4 regions of the Sodalis ligni genome follow, and region 1 is predicted to be linked to each of the others. Evidence: predicted binding sites of a transcription regulator. Region 1 holds the regulator's gene; each other region holds the start of a gene.

The links. Region 1 encodes PurR, which represses purine synthesis genes. Its sites were predicted from a motif close to CANGCAAACGTTTGCNTG; they were not measured.
Region 2: a site for PurR is predicted at 2,073-2,090, ahead of purM (phosphoribosylformylglycinamidine cyclo-ligase). Genes of this name have one in related genera too.
Region 3: a site for PurR is predicted at 1,785-1,802, ahead of purT (formate-dependent phosphoribosylglycinamide formyltransferase). Genes of this name have one in related genera too.
Region 4: a site for PurR is predicted at 1,767-1,784, ahead of purH (bifunctional phosphoribosylaminoimidazolecarboxamide formyltransferase/IMP cyclohydrolase). Genes of this name have one in related genera too.

What each region holds. Positions count from the first base shown of each region.
Region 1 covers NZ_CP075169.1:3,091,594-3,095,254, reverse strand. The annotation lists gene GTU79_RS30395 (C40 family peptidase) at 180-1,022, shown strand; gene cydH (cytochrome bd-I oxidase subunit CydH) at 1,048-1,137, opposite strand; gene purR (HTH-type transcriptional repressor PurR) at 1,337-2,353, shown strand; partial or broken gene cfa (cyclopropane fatty acyl phospholipid synthase) at 2,780-3,661, shown strand, end outside.
Region 2 covers NZ_CP075169.1:4,341,039-4,344,699, forward strand. The annotation lists gene uraA (uracil permease) at 1-1,241, opposite strand, end outside; gene upp (uracil phosphoribosyltransferase) at 1,293-1,919, opposite strand; gene purM (phosphoribosylformylglycinamidine cyclo-ligase) at 2,129-3,190, shown strand; gene purN (phosphoribosylglycinamide formyltransferase) at 3,190-3,661, shown strand, end outside.
Region 3 covers NZ_CP075169.1:3,470,554-3,474,214, forward strand. The annotation lists gene GTU79_RS16155 (S9 family peptidase) at 1-491, opposite strand, end outside; gene GTU79_RS16160 (YebF family protein) at 787-1,149, opposite strand; gene GTU79_RS31010 (hypothetical protein) at 1,393-1,527, shown strand; gene purT (formate-dependent phosphoribosylglycinamide formyltransferase) at 1,841-3,019, shown strand; gene GTU79_RS16170 (bifunctional 4-hydroxy-2-oxoglutarate aldolase/2-dehydro-3-deoxy-phosphogluconate aldolase) at 3,240-3,661, opposite strand, start outside.
Region 4 covers NZ_CP075169.1:6,058,548-6,062,208, forward strand. The annotation lists rRNA gene GTU79_RS28135 (16S ribosomal RNA) at 1-1,348, opposite strand, end outside; gene purH (bifunctional phosphoribosylaminoimidazolecarboxamide formyltransferase/IMP cyclohydrolase) at 1,900-3,489, shown strand; gene purD (phosphoribosylamine--glycine ligase) at 3,505-3,661, shown strand, end outside.

The DNA of each region.
Region 1 (3,661 bases):
AATATGCAGTCGTTCACGTTTATTCACAATATGATGATAATTCATGATGCAAAGTAGGGGTAAATAGCTTAAATTCCTTTGAGGCATTTATAACCCCTCTTTGGGGCCACAGAGGATAGCGTTAATCATGCGTTTATGCTTTACGCTTTTGTGTTGCTTTTACTCAGTTATTTTTCAATTTGGCGCATGCCGCGCCCAATGCCGGTATCAATGCCGACCAGCGAAAATCACAGTCCAGTACGGCTAAAACAGGTGACCGACGCAAACGAAAACCTCTTAAAGAGGTGTTGAAGATAACCAAAAAAAGCAAACCGGTGACCGAGCAGAAAATCACCCGTCATAGCACAGACAAACCAAAAGAGCTCGTTGCTGAAAAAAGCAGCAATAAAAAATTACATTCCATACCCGTCGCCAAAGCGAAAGAGCCGGCCGTCGAAAAAAACCACGTTAAAAAATTGCACCCAATCCCCCCCGAAAAAAAAATAGCCAATTTTACCCCGCCGAAAAAAGGCTACAAAAAGGGTTACGGCAGGCATCGGATGAAAGAAAGCGCCACGCTCGATCTCATTGCCAACGACCAACCCATCATCATGAGCGACAGCCACAAAAAACGCTATCAACATGCCAAATTGACGGCGATGAACAAGCTGATGTCCCAGATGGGCAAGCCTTATCGCTGGGGCGGCATGTCACCCAATACCGGGTTCGATTGCAGCGGCCTGATCTATTATGCTTATAAGGACGTGGTACGGATTCATATGCCCCGTACCGCCAATGAAATGTTCCATTTACGCGATGCGGCGCCGGTGAAGAAAGACGATCTGGAAAGCGGCGATTTGGTTTTCTTCCATATCACCAACCGCGGCGCGGCGGATCATGTGGGCGTTTATTTGGGCAACGGACGGTTTATCGAATCCCCCCGCACCGGCCGCGATATCCGCATCAGCTATCTGAATGAAGATTATTGGGCGGATCACTATGTCGGCGCCCGCCGGGTCGTGACGCCGAAAACCATTCGCTGAAAGGAAAAAAAGGCGCCTGGGCGCCTTAATTCATTACCGCGGTAAAGCTGAACGCAATGATCACCAGCAAGGAAAATACCGTGGTCATTAATGACAATTTGAAATCGCTGCTCATCACTTCTCCTTATCACTACACCTGTCGCTGAACGGGATATCTTTACACCCGTAGGTTGTAAGCAGTGTCGCATAACCCGATTAAAAAAGCTTGCCGGGCAGCAACTCCCGAGCATATTTATCTTTATCGCTTTCACTTTAGTGCCGAATCAAGGAAAATTGGCGGTTTATTTATTTCGGCGTACAGGAGTTCTACACGCATGGCAACCATTAAAGACGTGGCGAAACGCGCCGGGGTATCCACCACCACGGTGTCACATGTCATCAATAAGACGCGATTTGTGGCGCAAGAGACCAAGATCGCCGTTTTGGAGGCCATCGGGCAGCTGCACTATTCCCCCAGCGACGTGGCGCGCAGCCTTAAGATCAACCGCACAAAATCCATCGGCCTGCTGGCCAGCTCAAGCGAAGCGCCCTACTTCGCGGAAATTATCGAGTCGATTGAGCACCACTGTTTTGTGCGGGGATATACCCTTGTGCTGTGCAACTCCCATAACGATCTGAACAAACAGGGCGCCTATCTGGCGATGCTGGCGCAAAAACGGGTGGACGGGTTGCTGGTGATGTGCGCCGAATATCCCGAACCGTTGCTGAATATGCTGGAAGAGTATCGCCATATCCCCATGGTGGTCATGGATTGGGGCGAAGCTCGCCGGGATTTCACCGATACCATTATCGACAATGCCTTCGCCGGAGGTTACATGGCGACCCGCTATCTGCTTTCCCGGGGGCATCGCGATATCGGCGCCATACCCGGCCAACTGGCGCGTAATACCGGGGGCGGACGTCATCGCGGCTACCTGCGGGCCCTGGAGGAAGCCGGCATCGCCATTCCCCATCAATGGATTGTGCAGGGGGATTTCGAACCGGAATCCGGCTATCAGGCCATGAAACTCATTCTGTCCAGGCCGCAAAGGCCCACGGCGGTATTTTGCGGCGGTGATATCATGGCCATGGGTGCAATGTGCGCCATTGATGAAATGGGCATGAAGGTTCCCGATGACATCTCAATTATCGGTTATGATAATGTGCGCAATTCGTGCTTTTTTACCCCGTCATTGACTACCATTCATCAGCCCAAAGAAGAGCTGGGCGAGGCCGCGCTGACCATGCTGCTGGACCGTATCACCAGCAAACGGGAAAACGCCAGGATTATCGAAGTGCATCCCGCCCTGATTGTACGCCGTTCGGTGGCCGACGGCCCGTTTCGCTCCTGAAGGGCGGCACACGGCCTCCTGAGCCCCTTATCAAAGGTGATTCGCTCCCGAATGTAATAATATATTTCATACCGCCGAATGTGCCTGATGAGTTATTGTTCCGATAGGAAATCATTAACTTATCTGTGAAATACATTATTCTGTCAGCTATTGTCTAAACCGGAATGCAGGCTTATACTCAATATCGTTAACAAATATAACGAGTTGTCTAATAATTTTGCTTTAAAAGAATGTCGTGTTTTTACATGGCGTCATCCTATTTATGAAGCGCCCGTCTGACAAACAGTCTATTGGTGTTTTTATATTCCTCTGTTTATTGTGGTACATCCGACACCACGGATACCCGTGGATGATTATAAAAGCCCGCAGGTATCGGCTACGCTTTTCCTGACGGGGTTATAACAGAAGAAAGGTGATGGAGAAGCTATGAGTTCCTCGTGTGTTGAAGACCTGAGCTTTCATGATAATGCTTGGTATCGAATCATCCATGAAATGCTTGCTGAGGCAGGTGTAAAGATCAACGGAGCAAGGCCGTTTGATATTCATGTCAAGAACCCGGAATTTTTAAACGCGTGCTAGAGGACGGGTCATTGGGGTTGGGTGAAAGTTACATGGACGGCTGGTGGGAATGCGAGCGACTGGATATCTTTTTTCAGCGCGTTTTAAGAGCCGGTTTGGAAAATAAGCTTCCCCGGCATTTCAAGGATGTTATGCGCGTTGCCGCCGCGCGGCTCATGAATCTTCAGTCTAAAAAACGGGCTTGGATTGTCGGCAAAGAGCATTATGACCTCGGTAATGATCTGTTCAGCCTGATGCTGGATCCCTATATGCAGTATTCGTGCGGCTATTGGAACAAGGCCACCACCCTGGAGGAAGCGCAGCAGGACAAGCTTAGGATGATCTGCGAAAAGCTGCAGTTGAGACCGGGCATGACGCTGCTGGATGTGGGCTGCGGCTGGGGCGGGCTTGCCGCTTATGCGGCCAAGAACTACGGTGTTTCGGTTCAGGGGGTGACTATCTCCGCTGAACAGCAGAAACTGGCGCAGGATCGCTGCGAAGGTTTGGACGTCACTATCTCTCTGCAGGATTACCGCGACCTCAACGTGCAATTCGACCGTATCGTTTCGGTAGGCATGTTTGAGCACGTAGGTCCGAAAAATTACGCCACCTATTTCGACGTAATTGATCGCAACCTGAAACGCGACGGCCTTTTCCTGCTCCATACCATCGGCTCCAACCAGACCGATATGAACGTGGACCCCTGGATCGACAAGTACATCTTCCCCAATGGCTGCCTCCCTTCCGTGC
Region 2 (3,661 bases), 1.2 Mb from region 1:
CCGCGGACCAGGGTAATCACCTTGAATAGCAGGCTCAAGCCGATACCCACGACGGTAGCCAGGGCCATGCCCTTCAGTTCGGCGGCGCCGATATGTATTTTCGCGCCGCTGACGCCGATAATCAGGATGACCGAGGTCAGGATGAGATTTTGCGGCTTGTTATAATCCACCTTCGATTCAATCAGTACCCGGATCCCCGAGGCGGCAATCACCCCGTACAGCAGCAGCGAGACACCCCCCATCACCGGGACCGGCACCGCCTGGATCGCCGCAGCAAGCTTGCCGATACATGACAGTAGGATGGCGAATATCGCCGCGCCGCCGATTACCCAGGTGCTGTAAACCTTGGTGATGGCCATGACGCCGATATTCTCGCCGTAGGTGGTGTTGGGGGTGGAGCCGAAAAAGCCTGAAAGCATGGTGGAAACGCCATTGGCGAACATTGAACGATGCAGGCCGGGATCGCGCAGGAGATCGCGCTTGACGATATTGGCGGTGACCACCAGATGGCCGATATGCTCGGCAATCACCACCAGCGCCGCCGGCAGGATGGTCAGAAAGGCCACCCATTCAAAACGCGGTGTGTAAAAGGTCGGCATGGCAAACCAGTGCGCGGCCGCCACCGGCGATAAGTCTACCGCGCCCATAAACCAGGCCGGGGCATAACCCGCCAGTACCCCGATAAGGATCGGGATAATCGCCAGGAAACCGCGGAACAGTACGGACCCCAGCACCGTCACCGCCAGGGTCACCATGGAAATGATGACGGTGGAGTGATCAACGCTTGCCCCGTCGGCAGGCAGCAGCCCCGCCATATTGGCCGCAACGCCCGCCAGCTCCAGGCCGATAACCGATACGATGGCTCCCATCGCCGCCGGCGGGAATACCACCCCGATCCAGCCGGTGCCGGCCACTTTGACAATCCATGCCACGATGCAAAACAGCGCGCCGCAGGCGATAAAGCCCCCGAGGGCCGATTCGTATCCCATCGGCGGCAGCAGCAGCACCGGCGATATAAAGGCAAAGCTTGACCCCAGATAGGCCGGGATTTTTCCTTTGCAAATGAACAGATACAGCAGGGTGCCGATGCCGTTGAACAACAGCACGGTGGCGGGATTGATTTTGAATAAAATCGGAACCAGGACGGTGGCGCCGAACATGGCGAACAGGTGTTGTAAGCTCAATGGGATGGTTTGCAGTAACGGCGGGCGTTCATCCACTGCGATGGCGCGACGGGTCATGTGAGTTCCTCAATTTAAAATCAAAAACCGACCCTTCCGGTCGGCTTGATGTTATTTGGTACCGAATAACTTATCGCCCGCATCGCCGAGGCCCGGCATGATGTAGCCTTGCTCGTTGAGGCCCTCGTCAATGGCCGCCGTATAGAGTTCAATATCGGGATGCGCCGCTTCCAGCGCCGCCAGCCCTTCCGGCGCCGCCACCAGTACCAGCACCTTGATAGCTTTGCAGCCGGCCTTTTTCAGCAGATCGATAGTGGCAATCATCGAGCCGCCGGTGGCAAGCATAGGATCCACCACCAGGGCCATGCGCTCGTTGATATCCGACACCAGCTTTTGAAAATAGGGTACCGGTTTGAGCGTGGTCTCGTTGCGGTAGATGCCCACCACGCTGATACGCGCGCTGGGGACGTTTTCCAATACGCCGTCCATCATGCCCAGGCCGGCGCGGAGGATAGGCACGACGGTAATTTTTTTGCCCTTGATCTGATCGATTTCAACCGGACCGCACCAGCCCTCGATGGTGACTTTTTCAGTCTCGAGATCGGCGGTTGCCACATAGGTCAGTAAACTACCCACTTCCGATGCCAATTCGCGAAAACGCTTGGTGCTGATGTCATTTTCACGCATTAAAACAAGCTTGTGTTTAACGAGCGGGTGTTTTACTTCAACGATCTTCATCATTACTCTCCCCAGGAAGCATTGAACGGTCAAAAAAATCGCGAGATTATAACCCCTTTTTTTTGCCGCGCCCTATGAAAATAGCTGATCCCGATCAATGGATTATTAAAATTCACTATAGACAATGAAAAGCCAAATGGTTTGACAACACCACTCGCAAACGTTTGCCCGCGCTGTTAGAATTGCCGGCGCCCTATTTAAACCGCAACATATCATCTCCGTGGGGATCTTGCAGTGACCGAAAAACCTCTCTCAGCTATAAAGACGCAGGTGTGGATATCGATGCCGGCAACGCATTGGTAGACCGCATTAAAGGTGTGGTGAAACAGACGAAACGTCCCGAAGTCATGGGCGGGCTGGGTGGCTTCGGTGCGCTGTGCGCGATACCGCAGAAATACCGCGAGCCGATTCTGGTTTCCGGCACCGACGGTGTCGGCACGAAACTGCGTCTGGCGATGGATCTGCAACGTCACGATACCATAGGTATCGATCTGGTGGCGATGTGTGTGAATGATCTGGTGGTGCAGGGAGCCGAACCGCTGTTTTTCCTTGATTACTTCGCTACCGGAAAACTGGATGTGGATACCGCCGCCCAGGTCATCACCGGCATCGCGGAGGGCTGCAAGCAGGCCGGCTGCGCGCTGGTGGGGGGCGAAACGGCGGAAATGCCCGGCATGTACCACGGTGAGGATTATGATGTCGCCGGTTTCTGCGTCGGCGTGGTGGAGAAATCAGAGATCATCGACGGCAGTAAAGTCCGGGCGGGGGATACGCTGCTGGCTCTGGCTTCCAGCGGTCCGCACTCCAACGGCTACTCCCTGGTGCGTAAAATTCTGGAGTTCAGCCAGACCGATCCGCTGCAAACCCGGCTCGAGGGCGCGCCTTTGGCGGATCATCTGCTGCAGCCTACCCGCATCTACGTCAAGGCGCTGCTGCAGCTTATCGCCCAGACGGAAATCCATGCCATCGCCCATCTTACCGGCGGCGGTTTTTGGGAGAACATCCCCCGGGTATTGCCGGCGGATACCCGGGCGGTGATTAACGAAAGCAGCTGGCAGTGGCCGGCGGTATTCCATTGGCTGCAGCAGGCCGGCAACGTAAGCCGCCATGAAATGTACCGCACCTTTAACTGCGGCGTCGGCATGGTGATAGCGGTTCCGGCCGAGAGCGCGGACAGCGCGCTTGCTATGCTGGGCGCCCTGGGGGAAACCGCCTGGAAGCTGGGGGAGATCGAACCCCTTACCGGCGAGGACCGGGTGATCATCCGCTGATGAAAAAGATTGTCGTGCTTCTCTCCGGCGAAGGCAGCAATCTTCAGGCGGTAATGGATGCCTGCCGGGATGGTAAAATTCCGGCGCGGATCGCCGCGGTGTTCAGCAACCGCGCCGATGCCTACGGATTACAGCGCGCCGCCCAGGGAAGCCTGCCGGCCCATGCCCTTAATCCCGGCGATTATCCCCATCGGGCCGCCTTTGACCAGGCGTTGATGGAACGCATTGATGAACACCGGCCGGACGCGGTCATCCTGGCCGGTTATATGCGTATCCTGTCGCCGGCGTTTGTCAGCCATTATGCGGGCCGGCTGCTGAATATCCACCCTTCCCTGCTGCCGCGCTATCCCGGCCTGCACACCCACCGCCAGGTCTTGGCCAACGGTGATGATGAACACGGCACGTCAGTGCACTTCGTCACCGAGGAACTAGACGGCGGGCCGGTGATTTTGCAGGCGAAGGTGCCGGTGT
Region 3 (3,661 bases), 380 kb from region 1:
CCTGACGACGCGTTTTCAATGACTTCCGGATACCAGGAATCCCGCGCCAGGTTTTTGAAGCGGATACCGTAAAGCCGCCGCGACAGAAAATCTTCGGCGGCGGCGACAATGGAATTGTCCGGGCTGACATCCAGCGAACCCATGGTGTAAAACTCGCTTTGCGCCGCCCGTTTGTTGCCGTCGAGCAATACCTCCCACTCGTCCTGCTGTTCGTCCAGATCCACGGACTGGCGGGTGTAGATGGCATATTCATTGCCCTCTTCATAACGGCTCTGGTAACGATAGCCGCGCCGGACATAGGGTACGGATCGATCCTGTTGCGGAATACGCTCCACCATTTCGGTAAACAGCTTATGGCGCAATTCTTCATGGCCGGTCATCATGGCCTCGCCATAGGTATTTTCTTTGGCCAGGTAATCGAGCACCGCCGGGTCTTCGCGCTTATCATCTCGCAGCCAGTAATAATCATCCTCGCGGTTATCACCGTGCATGGTGAGGCGGGTCGGTACTTTATTGGCTCTTTGTTGGAAAATCAGACACGCCCCCACTTAAATTCCTCAAGAGAAACAGAGTGGCACGCATATTCCAGGATTCCAAGTCGTTCCGGGCCCCAAGGGATGCGTTGGGGAAAACAATGACCGGGGAGCCTGCGGATGCACCTCAATGAAACAGGCATCCGGCGGTATTCAGTTTATACCCCCATAATTCGAGTTGCAGGCGCGTTAGCGTTCCTGCAACTCGAATTATTTAGGGTATATTGAGACAATTATGGGGAAAAATATTAACTCATTTACTCAAGGTATAGCTGATTACGCCTTTCTGGCAGTCAAGGGTAACCCCGTAGCTGCGATCGGCGGTTTGTCCGCGGATTTTCAACGGCGCCTGCCAACTGTCGCCGGTGCCCGTCACCTCTTCCGGATTGATCCAGGCCACCATGGTGTCTCCTAAAGCCTGTTTATCATCGGCAAAACGTGGGAACCGGTTTTGGGTGTAATCCTGCTGGATTAATTCCGCTACTTGCGTCGCATTCAAATCCGGGCAAGGCGCTACGGCGAAGGTTTGCACCGGCGGATTCTTGGCAGCTGTTTTGGCCTGTTCCGCTGCGGTGGTTTTGGCCGCGTTGGATTTATCGCCGGTAGCCTTTTTCACCGGAGCCGGTTTGGCGGGCGCGGGTTTGGCCGGTGCGGGAGAATTATTGGCCGGCGCCGGCGGTTGGGCGGGTACGGCATTAGCCGGTGCGGAAGGCTGAGCCGGCGCAGTATCGGTCGGGGCCGGCGGCGGTACCGGCGAGGTATTATCGGCCGGCGCTGGAACGGCGTTGGCCGGGGGCGATGGCTGCGCGGGAGCGGCGGTGGACGGCGTCTTGGGTGTCGCGGCCGCAGGGGCGCTGTTTTGCCCCGTCGCCGGCGGCTGGGGGGGGTGTTATCGGTAGCGTTCGGCGTCGCCTGGGATTGGGCGGAGGGTGATTGCGCCGCAGAGCCGGCGTCGGACGATGACTGGGCGGCGGGTTCCGCCGTACCTGACTGAGTCTGATCGGCCGCCGTCGCCAGAGGGGACAAGATCAGTCCCAGCACCAATGCCCCCAACAGACCGGGTCCCGTTTTATGCATAGATCCTCCACATGTACTGTTTATCCGTATTTCAGGGTATTAGATGATAATAGCCTGTTAAAATTCGCTTGAGAAAGGGATTTATAGTTACCGAAGCAAAAGATAACACTTTAACCGTTTGGCTTAACCATTGATACAAAGGGATTTACCGGCATGCTACCTGGTCCTGCTGCATAGGCAAACGATTTCGTTTATACTGCGCGCAATTTTTATCAGATCAGGGGAAAAAAATGGTAACTATCGGAACGGCTTTACGTCCCGGCGCAACCAAAGTCATGCTGTTGGGTTCCGGCGAGCTTGGCAAGGAAGTGGCCATTGAGTGTCAGCGGCTGGGAGTAGAGGTGATTGCCGTCGATCGGTATGCCGATGCGCCTGCGATGCATGTGGCCCATCGTTCCCATGTCATCAATATGCTGGACGGTGACGCGCTTCGCGCGCTCATCGAGCGGGAACAGCCGGATTTTATCGTGCCGGAAATCGAAGCCATCGCCACCGATATGCTGGTAACCCTTGAACAGCTCGGTCATCATGTCGTCCCCTGCGCCCGCGCCACCCGGCTGACCATGAACCGCGAAGGCATACGCCGCCTGGCGGCGGAAACGCTGGCATTGCCCACTTCGCCCTATTGTTTTGCCCAGGATCCCGCGGAGCTTTTACAGGCGGTGGCGACTATCGGCTTTCCGCTTATTATCAAGCCGGTAATGAGCTCATCCGGCAAGGGACAAAGCCTGGTACGGGATGCCGATACCTTGGACGCCGCCTGGAATTATGCCCAGCTCGGCGGTCGGGCCGGCGGAGGCAAGGTGATTGTGGAGGGGCTGGTGCAGTTCGATTTTGAAATTACCGTGCTGACCATCAGCGCCGTGGACGGCATTCACTTTTGCGAACCCATCGGCCACCGTCAAGAGGACGGGGATTATCGGGAATCCTGGCAGCCGCAGGCCATGAGTCCATTGGCCTGGCAGCGGGCGCGGGATATCGCGCAAAAAGTGGTGACGTCCCTCGGCGGCTTTGGCCTGTTCGGCGTTGAGCTGTTTGTGCGCGGCGACGAGGTGATTTTCAGCGAAGTCTCACCCCGACCGCACGATACCGGCATGGTCACCCTGATATCACAGGATTTATCCGAGTTCGCCCTGCATGTACGGGCTTTTCTGGGATTGCCGGTGGGCGGCGTTAGGCAATACGGTCCGGCGGCCTCGGCGGTGATTCTGCCTGAGCTGGAGAGTGATAACCTGACGTTCAGCGGCCTGGAGCAGGCGCTGTCGGCCGGAGTACAAATCAGGCTGTTCGCCAAGCCCGCCATCAGCGGCAAACGCCGTCTGGGCGTGACTCTGGCCATGGCGGATACGGTAGAAGACGCCGTGAGCGCGGCTAAAGCAGCGGCGGCGGCTATTAACGTGCAGGGGTAGTGAAACAAGGCCCCATTGCAGGGGCCTTTGAGCTTGTTGACAAGGTGCCCGGTCGAGACAGGCTAGCAGATCGTAAACACGCCGTGAACCCGTTCCTGGGGGCTCGATCTGCGCCATCCCTGGCGCGGACGGTTTACTCTTCCGGCAGCCTGTCCCTCCTTACTATCGCCGAGTACGTTTGTCAGCAGTCTGAAAGTCTTCCTTGAAGGAGCCTTTGTTATTACGCTTTAGCGCCGGCGACCGCTTCTTTCGCCAGTTCGGTGATGCGCGCGTAGTCGCCCGCTTCCAGCGCGTCGTTGGGCACCAGCCAGGAGCCGCCGATGCACAGCACGCTTTTCAGCGCCAGGTAATCACGGTAGTTCTTGGGTGAAATCCCGCCGGTGGGGCAGAAACGGATCTGGGAGAAGGGTCCGGCGATGGCTTGCAGCGCTTTCACGCCGCCGTTGGCTTCAGCCGGGAAGAACTTGAACTCCCGTAAACCATATTCCATACCCAGCATCAGTTCGGACACGGTGGCGATCCCCGGAATCAGCGGGATGTTGCCTTCAGTGGCGGCTTTCAGCAGCGGCTCGGTTACCCCGGGGCTGATGATAAACTGCGCGCCGGCGGCGGTCACTTCGGCCAATTGCTGAACATTGGTAA
Region 4 (3,661 bases), 3.0 Mb from region 1:
TAGCGATTCCGACTTCATGGAGTCGAGTTGCAGACTCCAATCCGGACTACGACGCACTTTGTGAGGTCCGCTGGCTCTCGCGAGTTCGCTTCTCTTTGTATGCGCCATTGTAGCACGTGTGTAGCCCTACTCGTAAGGGCCATGATGACTTGACGTCATCCCCACCTTCCTCCGGTTTGTCACCGGCAGTCTCCTTTGAGTTCCCACCATTACGTGCTGGCAACAAAGGATAAGGGTTGCGCTCGTTGCGGGACTTAACCCAACATTTCACAACACGAGCTGACGACAGCCATGCAGCACCTGTCTCACAGTTCCCGAAGGCACATTCGCATCTCTGCAAATTCCTGTGGATGTCAAGAGTAGGTAAGGTTCTTCGCGTTGCATCGAATTAAACCACATGCTCCACCGCTTGTGCGGGCCCCCGTCAATTCATTTGAGTTTTAACCTTGCGGCCGTACTCCCCAGGCGGTCGATTTAACGCGTTAGCTCCGAAAGCCACGGCTCAAGGCCACAACCTTCAAATCGACATCGTTTACAGCGTGGACTACCAGGGTATCTAATCCTGTTTGCTCCCCACGCTTTCGCGCCTCAGCGTCAGTAATCGTCCAGGAAGTCGCCTTCGCCACTGGTGTTCCTTCCGATATCTACGCATTTCACCGCTACACCGGAAATTCCACTTCCCTCTCCCGTACTCTAGCTATGCAGTCTCGAATGCAGTTCCCAGGTTGAGCCCGGGGCTTTCACACCCGACTTACATAAGCCGCCTACGCGCGCTTTACGCCCAGTAATTCCGATTAACGCTCGCACCCTCTGTATTACCGCGGCTGCTGGCACGGAGTTAGCCGGTGCTTCTTCTGCGGGTAACGTCAATGATTGAATCTATTCAACCCAACCCCTTCCTCCCCGCTGAAAGTGCTTTACAACCCGAAGGCCTTCTTCACACACGCGGCATGGCTGCATCAGGCTTGCGCCCATTGTGCAATATTCCCCACTGCTGCCTCCCGTAGGAGTCTGGACCGTGTCTCAGTTCCAGTGTGGCTGGTCATCCTCTCAGACCAGCTAGGGATCGTCGCCTAGGTGGGCCGTTACCCCACCTACTAGCTAATCCCATCTGGGTTCATCCGATGGTGTGAGGCCCTAAGGTCCCCCACTTTGGTCTTGCGACGTTATGCGGTATTAGCTACCGTTTCCAGTAGTTATCCCCCTCCATCGGGCAGATCCCCAGACATTACTCACCCGTCCGCCGCTCGCCGGCAAAGTAGCAAGCTACTTCCCGCTGCCGCTCGACTTGCATGTGTTAGGCCTGCCGCCAGCGTTCAATCTGAGCCATGATCAAACTCTTCAATTAAAAGCTTGATGCTCAAAGAATCTACTGTTTCATTCATTACTGAATTAACTGGTAAACACTCTAAGACTTGTATTGTTGTGTTTCGATACGGTCTTGTGAGTGCCCACACAGATTGTCTGATAAATTGTTAAAGAGCATGCGCCGCTATGATTCAGTCTGGCGCGAGGTGGCGTATATTACGCTTTCCCCTATCAGTGTCAAGCCCGTCAGGCTTGCTTCTGACTCGTTTTCGGTCCTTGTGAAGCTGCTCACAGTCCCGGTCGATGGAGGCGCATTATAGGGAATTCTAATGGAGCCGCAACAGGTATTTTGCCTGAATAGGCTCGTTCGCTGCTTTCCACAGCAAAACAGGGGGTTATACCCGTTTGTGCACAAACTTATCCACAGACATGCATGACAGGCAAAATTTGGCGAGCATCACGCAAACGTTTTCGCTACAATTCACGCCTATTTTATCAGCATCGGTATTCCATGCATCAGTGGCCTTTTATAAATGAACGCCGGTGCGTGTCAGTGTTATTAAAACTATCCAATCAAGGGATAACTTTGTTATGCAACAACCACGTCCTGTACGCCGTGCTCTGCTCAGTGTTTCTGACAAAGCCGGTATCGTAGAATTCGCCCGGTCCCTGTCGCAGCGCGGCGTTAAACTGCTGTCCACCGGCGGTACCGCGCGCCTTTTGGCGGAAGCCGGATTGCCGGTGACCGAGGTTTCAGACTACACCGGCTTCCCTGAAATGATGGACGGTCGGGTTAAGACGCTGCACCCCAAAGTGCATGGCGGTATTTTGGGTCGCCGCGGCCAGGATGATGCCATTATGCAACAGCATGCCATCGAGCCTATCGATATGGTGGTGGTAAATCTTTATCCGTTTGCCCAAACCGTGGCGCGGGAAGATTGTACCCGCGAAGATGCGGTGGAAAATATCGATATCGGCGGTCCCACCATGGTGCGTTCCGCCGCCAAGAATCATAAGGATGTCGCGATTGTGGTGAACAGCGCGGATTACCCTCGCCTGCTCAATGAAATGGACCAGCACGACGGTTCATTGACTTACGATACCCGCTTTGACCTGGCGATTAAAGCGTTTGAACACACCGCGGCATATGACAGCATGATCGCCAACTATTTCGGCAGCCAGGTCCCCCCCTATTATGGTGAGACTTCCGCCCCCGCCGGCCGCTTTCCCCGCACCCTGAATCTGAATTTTGTTAAAAAACAGGATATGCGTTACGGCGAGAACAGCCATCAGTTGGCGGCATTTTATATCGAAGAGCAGACCCGTGAGGCCTCTGTCGCCACCGCGCAACAGCTGCAAGGCAAAGCCTTATCCTATAACAATATTGCCGATACCGACGCCGCTCTGGAGTGCGTAAAAGAGTTTGCCGAACCGGCCTGCGTAATTGTAAAGCATGCTAATCCTTGCGGGGTCGCCATCGGCGATGGGCTTTTAGAAGCCTATGAACGGGCCTATAAGACCGACCCGACCTCGGCGTTCGGCGGCATTATCGCCTTCAACCGTCCCCTCGATGCCGTTACCGCCAAAGCCATTATCAGCCGCCAGTTCGTGGAAGTGATTATCGCACCGTCCATAACCGATGACGCCCTGGCCGTACTCAAGGCGAAACAAAACGTACGGGTATTAACCTGCGGGGCCTGGCAGGCACGGGTACCCGGTCTGGATTTCAAACGCGTCAACGGCGGCTTGCTGGTGCAGGAGAGGGACTTGGGTATGGTCGGGCCGGCGGATTTGCGCATCGTGACCGAACGTCAGCCAAGCGAAACGGAGCTGCGGGATGCGCTGTTCTGTTGGAAAGTGGCCAAATACGTTAAATCCAACGCCATCGTTTATGCCCGCGGCAATATGACCATCGGTATCGGCGCCGGCCAGATGAGCCGGGTCTATTCGGCAAAAATCGCCGGCATCAAAGCCGCTGACGAAGGCTTGGACGTGCGCGGATCGGCCATGGCCTCCGATGCGTTTTTCCCCTTCCGGGACGGTATCGACGCCGCGGCGGCCGTGGGGATCAGCTGTGTTATCCAGCCCGGCGGTTCCATCCGCGATGATGAAGTCATCGCCGCGGCCAATGAACATGGCATCGCCATGATTTTTACCGGCATGCGCCACTTCCGCCACTGATCCCAGGAGCATCCCATGAATATCTTGATTATTGGCAATGGCGGCCGTGAGCACGCCCTGGCGTGGAAAAGCGCACGTTCACCGCTGGCCGGCAAAGTGTATGTCGCGCCGGGTAATGCCGGTACCGCCATCGAACCCGCGCTGGAGAATGTCAATATCGCCGCAACCGATA